One region of the Rhodothermus profundi genome, then DNA from elsewhere that is predicted to be linked to it. Evidence: riboswitches for the same ligand, from Rfam matches in the RefSeq annotation. Region 1 holds a riboswitch; the other holds the start of a gene.
What was found. Region 1 has a riboswitch for cobalamin ahead of BUA15_RS04695 (ribonucleoside-diphosphate reductase subunit alpha). Riboswitches for the same ligand answer to the same signal wherever they lie in the genome.

Region 1 (3,207 bases):
GCCCCTTTGCGTTTGCCGCCCTGATTGACGGCAACGGCCGTGTCGTTGACGATCTTGAGAAAGGGGATGACGCCCTGGCTGCGACCGTTGGTGCCCCGAATATGAGCGCCCAGCGCACGGACTGGCGTCCAATCGTTTCCCAGGCCGCCAGCCCATTTGGAGAGCAGGGCATTGTCGCGAATGGCTTTAAAGATGGCGCCCAGGTCGTCCTGCACGGTGGTCAGGTAGCAGGAAGAAAGCTGCGGGTGAGGCGTGCCTGCATTGAAGAGCGTGGGCGTGGAGTTCATAAAGCGAAAGCTGGAGAGCAGCTCATAGAACTGGATAGCTCGGGTGGTGGGGTCGTCTTCGTGGAGGGCAAGCCCCATGGCCACCCGCATCCAGAGGTACTGGGGAAGTTCAAAGCGACGGCCTGCGGCATCGTGCAACAGGTAGCGGTCATAGAGTGTTTGCAGGCCCAGGAAGGTGAACTGACGGTCGCGCTCAGGATGCAGAGCGTCGGCCAGGCGGATTGGATCGAACGTTTGCAGCAGACGCTCGTCGAGGCGGCCCAGGCGGAGTCCCTGCTCCAGGTAGCTATGGAACCCGGTGCGGCAGGCCTCGGCCTGTTCGTCCGGCGCGATAGCGCGGCCAAATACTTCTCGGTAGAGGCTATCCAGCAAGAGACGCGCGGCCACGTACGTGTAGTTCGGCTCTCGCTCGATATGCGTGCGTGCGGCCAGCGTGAGCGCGCGGTCCAGTTCATCTTCGGGAATGCCCGGATAAACGGTGCGAAGTAGTTCCTGGTAGACCTGTTCGGGATCGACGTCTTCCAGGCCGGCGCAGGCTGCTTCAATGCGTTGGCGGATGGCCTGGTGGGGAAACAGGGCCTCGGTGCCGTCGGCTCGTCGATAGGTAAGCTGCTGGCGGCGGCGTGCTTCGGCGCGGGCTTCGCGGTAGAGAATGTAGCGGCGTGCAACGGCGTAGCGTCCAGCCCGCATCAGCGTGCGCTCCACTTCGTCCTGAATCTCCTCAACAGACACTTCGGAGCGGTTGCGGCACCAGTGCACCACGGCACCGGTGAGCGCTTCAATTTCTGCGGCCAGTTCTACGGAGAGCGAGGTTTCGGCCGGCAGGTTAAGCGTTGCGCGAAAAGCCTTTTCGAGCGCGCGCCGGATGCGGTTGGCGTCGAACGCTACGCGCCGGCCATCCCGCTTGATAACGGTAGGCAGCGTGTCGGGTGCGAGCGTCTGCAAGGCGGCCATGGTGGTCCCTCGGGTTTGGTGAGACATCTGAGGTCGAGGTCCCCCGCGGCCAGAAGGTGGAGAAGGGCAGCAGCAGCCGATGCGAACGGCGACGGGTGTCGCCCGAAAGGTCTGCACCTGAACGCAGCAGCCACTTGCAGCCGATCACCACCCTGTGACGCGCAGGGTGTGCCAGCAATCCTTATGGGCGCTGGCTGTGATCGCACTTCCGGGCGGGCATTCGGGCTTTTACCGTTGCGCGACAGCGCCGGAATTCCACCGGCTTCCCCCGTGACGCCGCCTCGGCATCGGAGAGGCGGCCGCCGTGCCACGACAGCACGGCCCCGGAAGTGGCAGGGCCTGTGGCCTCAAGTATAGCGTGCTGCCTGGGCGATCACAAGGGGTGTGGAAAAAATCTGGATTGTATTTCCGTTATGCGCGATGGCATAGCAAATTTTCCACGGTCTGTGGGAGGCGTGTGAAATCTAGATGTCCGTTATGCGTCACTCTGTAGGCACTTCCCTGACAACGCACCAGGCAATTACCGGACAATGAAGCGCATCTCCTGCCTACACAACGCATCAGGATTTGCTCTCCTCCCGAAAGCGGTCGGCTTCGTTGCTTAAAGGTGCACCCTGAAAGCACGAGCGAGGCGGCCATGGCGGAAAATCGAGGGGGCAGCAACAGGGGAAGGCTGCGCATGGTGGTGGGACTGCTGATGATAGGGGCCGGAGTCGCGCAGGCGCAGCCGGTTACGCTGGCCCTGCAGTCTGAGGGAAGCTCTTTTGAAGTCAGGGGGACTTCGACGTTGCACGACTGGACCTGCACGGTGACAGACTGGCAAGGGACGGTCTCGCTGGAAACGTTCGGGGATTCAGTCTGGGTGCAGGCAGCCGTGGTTGTAGTGCCGGTAACAGCCCTTGCGTGTGGAAACGGTGCGATGGACCGCAAGCTGCGGCGTGCGCTAAAAGCCGACGTGTATCCGGAGATTCGGTTCGTGCTGACGCAGGTCGATTCCGTGGAGCGCATACCTGAAGGGTATCGGCTCTACGTGCAGGGCCAGTTGACCGTGGCCGGCGCAGAACGTGCGGTCAGACTGCAGGTGCTGGCTCGAGCCGAGAAAGCAGGCTGGCGCTTTCAGGGCATGCTGCCGCTATCCATGCGCGCCTTTGGCATCAAGCCGCCTACGGCAATGCTAGGGGTGTTGCGGACAGGAGACCAGGTTGTGGTGCGGTTTGAGGTGGGGGCCCGTCCGGTCTCTGGAACTCCGAAAGCGCCAGGGAGGGGATGATGCATGGGATCGGTCTGATGAACACGCTGCTGACGCTGGAGGAGCAGGGCACCGAAAGCATCTGGTATGTGCCGGATTCGGGGCGCAGCCGAATCCGGCACAAGGAGCGTTGGGCTGCAAGCTGCTTCACCGGCAGGACGGGGCGGGTCGTCGGGAAGGGGCAGATGGCCATGAACCGTGATCTGCGATGGGTCAGCGTAACAGGGGCCCTGACCATTGCCGGAAGTGCCCCGAGGGTGTGGCTTGATAGGGGCCGTCGTCAAATGGAGACCGGACGGGCCCGTCTAGTCAGGTCGCTGTCATTGCGGTTGTGTGACTGCCACGGGTTGCCACCGACAGCGCTGGGGAAGGTGAGTCAGAAGCGCGATCAGATCGCACCGCGATCTGATCGGATCGTGCAACCAGCGGCAGCACGGTGTCAGGCGGCCGATACAGGATCCCATTGAACAACCAAAAGGGGAGGGAATAGCCATGCGTGCGCTAACAAAAAGCTTCCTGGCCCTTATCGTGCTGCTACTCGGAGCATTGCCAGCGCGGGGCCAGGAAAAAACAACACCGAACGATGAAGGACCGGTGGTGCATGGTTTCCTGCGCCCGGACTGGGTCCTTCAGAAGGTGGACGATCCGTTTCGGGATGATTGGCGGGCCTACCATTTTCTGACGCGAACGCGAATTTATGTAAAAGGTACCTATGCG
Region 2 (3,207 bases), 120 kb from region 1:
ACCTGGATCCCCAGCCAGATCGGGCCAAGCTGTCCGTCCAGAAAGGCTTTAAGCTGATGCAGCGGAACGTACCGGAGCTGACGTCCATAAGCCCGCGTGCCGGGATGAGAACGGTCTTCTGCCCGGGTGAGGGTATAGAAAAGTCCTCCCTGGAGATGAACATGCGGCGTAAGCGACAGGCGAGTCCGAAGCGAAGCTTCCAGACCACGCGTGCGCACGCGCCCCACGTTAACCGGCCGCCAGAGTTGCAACCCCGGCGCCACCAGGCCGGGATACCAGACGATTTGATTGGTCAGCATGGTCTGGAAGGCCGTCAGCTCCAGCTCCATCAGACGCACGCGAGCGTACAGCCCAAACTCCGTCGTCCATCCCTGCTCGGGGCGAAGATCGGGGTTGCCTCCGGGGCGGTAGAACCGTTCTCCCAGGGTGGGCGCCCGGAAAGCGCGGCCAATGAACCCTTTCAGATAGAGCTGATTGGCCCGAAGCGTCAGGTTCAGTCCGAGCTGCGGGCTGAGCGCGAGGAAAGAGCGTCCGGCTGTCGCATACAGATCCAGCCGCAGGGCCGGATCAAGCCCCAGCCGCCCCCGCCGCCCGGTTAGATGCGCCGCCAGGGCCGCCAAGCGCTGATCAACGCGGCCGCGCAGTGCCGCCTGTTCCCACTGAGCCTCGGCCTGCACGCGCAACGCCCAGCTTGCGTTCAGCACCTGGTCCAGCGCTACCGCCAGGGCCACCCCGCGCGTGCGCGTGGTGTCGGATTCACGGGCAAAACGGTTGATGTATGCCAGCCATGTACGCTGATAGCTGCCTCGTAGCGAGAGCCGTCCAGAGGAAAGAGGTCGTTCGGCCCGAAGCAACAGGCGCTGCTGGCGGTCGGTCTGGCGCGCATCAACCGGCGGCGCATTGCCCGGGCTAGGCAGGCTTCGCCGGGCCGTTGTCAGCCACAGCGTTCCTTCAAGCCGCCAGCTTCCCTCGAAGCGCACTTTGCCAAACACCGTGGTCATCTGCCGGTCGGCCCCTTCCCGACGACGCATGCGGGGTGGGGGGAACGGATTGGGATACGGGTAGGCGCCGCCTGTGCGGCTGCGCTCCACAGCTCCCAGCAGGGCGACCTTTCCTGCTCCGCCGTGAACGACAGTGCCTATGCTGCGCTCGCCATAAGCGCCCAGACGCAACGTTCCGCGCCCCCCCAGCTGCGCCGACGGTCGCAGGGTGTGCAATCGCACCACGCCCCCGATAGCCCCTGAGCCGTACGCCGCCGCTGCCGGCCCGTGCACTACCTCCACCGACTCCAGCAACGCCGTGGGCAGCAGCGTCAGATCAATCAGGCCAGACTGGGGATCGGCCACGCGGTGCCCATCGATCAGCAGGAGGGTCTGAGTAGCGCTACTACCTCGCAGAGAAAACGTAGCCAGTCCACTGCTGCCGTAGCGTTTGACAAACAGTCCGGTTCGCGCCTCCAGGAGCTCCGCGACCGTAATGGCTTCTGCACTCTCCAGATCGGTCGTTTCCAGCCGCCACCGACGTTGCCCCGTCGCTGCAGCAATCTCAACGCGTTGCTCCTCTACGAGGACGGAGGGAAGCGTCAGGGTAGTATCTACGCGATCCTGGGCCCGGGAACCCAGCACGCACCCGAGTCCCAGCAACAGCAACGCATGCAGAACCGCAGGAAAGTTCATAAAAAAGCCCGTTACCTCAATGCGAGGTCCGGGCCAGCGCAGCCAAGCCAGAACGACGAAAAAGCCGACCGCACGGTCGGAAAAGTCGAACAGGCGGTGCATCAGGCGCGGACCTCAGTTCCCGGAGGCTTCGGCCTGACGCCGCTGGCAGGTCTCCTGGCTCACCGTGGGTTCCGTCAGCGCGACGGAACGGACCCGTCACAGGCTCCACCAACGGCCTTCCCATCTGCCCGAAGCAGACAGTGACCGCCAGCTTCTTCGCCTGCCGGCCGCTGCCACGGCTCACAGTTGCGGGTACAGCTCCAGATTCCCCGGCCAGCCGACCGGGCCACTGGATTCCCTTTTCATCCGCCTGAGGCGGAACCAGCGGCGCATGTCGAAGAACACGGTCCGAATTTATGCACGGGCAAACTGCCACGCAAACTTTTCAATGAAACTCCCTGTTGAAGCATTTTGGGACGCAGCAAAGACTTGCCCACAGGCCCTGCAATTTGTAGGTTAAGCAACACGCAGCATTACGCAAAACTACGCATTTTCCCATGAAGCTTGCCGAGCGCATCAAACAGAGCCACTTCGTTTCGCCAGCACAGGAAGCGCTGCTCAACATTCTGGTGACCAGCTCCTGGGTGCTAAACGAGCTGACCGCACTCATGGCGCCTTTCGGGGTCACGCCCACGCAGTATAACGTGCTGCGCATCCTTCGGGGAAGCCACCCGGGAAAATTGACGTGCACAGAAATTGGACGGCGTATGCTCGACCGTATGCCCGATGTCACCCGGCTGCTTAACCGGCTGGAACGGGCTGGCCTGGTCTCCCGCAGCCGCTCAACGCACGACAAACGCGTCGTCGAAGTGGGCATTACGGAAAAAGGCCTGGAGCTACTGGCGCGCATGCAGCCCGTAGTAGACGAAGCCCAGGAACGCCTGATGAGTCGTCTTTCCGCGGAAGAATTACGCCTGCTCAGTGAATTGCTGGACCGCCTGCGGGTTGACGAGGAAGAAAAAGAGGCAGAAACAGCAAGAAGCGCAACAGGCTCATAAGTCGCGCTGGGGCTGCACTGCTTACAGGTCAGAGGAATTGGAGGCTGTGGCTACAGGAAGGTGGGTAGATTACGTGTCCCTGCACTGCCTGGGGGTTCCTGTTGCCAGAAAGAGAGTGCGGGCGTTCGATCTCTGTAATCTCCACCGAGCCACGTTCTGCTTTGCCCAGAGCAAAACCGAACAGGGTCACCAGCCGCTCCGTTGAAGCCATCTGCGTCGTCTGTTCAGAATAGGCTTACGGGTATCGAGGAAGGCCGGGCAGACCCGGCAAGGGGGTTGTCTGGCCAGACGCACCTGAAGAGCGTTCCACCCGATGGCAGGCTGCTCTTTTGTTCAGCCAGCGTACAACCGTTGCGTCAGTGGCAGGTAAGGCGCCTTGTTTTGACACGAGGGAGAACGCTACGCCTTGTCTGGGCCGCCCTTCACGCCCGCTCAATACGATCCCTTTCTGCTCTGAGCGTATCTGCACGTTTCAGACGCATCGCCCAGGC

Region 2: it holds a riboswitch for cobalamin, as region 1 does, so the genes downstream of both, BUA15_RS04205 (TonB-dependent receptor plug domain-containing protein) here and BUA15_RS04695 (ribonucleoside-diphosphate reductase subunit alpha) in region 1, are expected to answer to the same signal.

The regions. Positions count from the first base shown of each region.
Region 1 is NZ_FRAU01000002.1:280,737-283,943, forward strand. Features, by position in the region: gene BUA15_RS04695 (ribonucleoside-diphosphate reductase subunit alpha) at 1-1,241, opposite strand, end outside; adenosylcobalamin-variant (AdoCbl-variant) riboswitch at 1,448-1,523, opposite strand; gene BUA15_RS04700 (YceI family protein) at 1,879-2,511, shown strand; gene BUA15_RS04710 (porin) at 2,983-3,207, shown strand, end outside.
Region 2 is NZ_FRAU01000002.1:161,320-164,526, reverse strand. Features, by position in the region: gene BUA15_RS04205 (TonB-dependent receptor plug domain-containing protein) at 1-1,778, opposite strand, end outside; cobalamin riboswitch at 1,806-2,059, opposite strand; gene BUA15_RS04200 (MarR family winged helix-turn-helix transcriptional regulator) at 2,216-2,716, shown strand.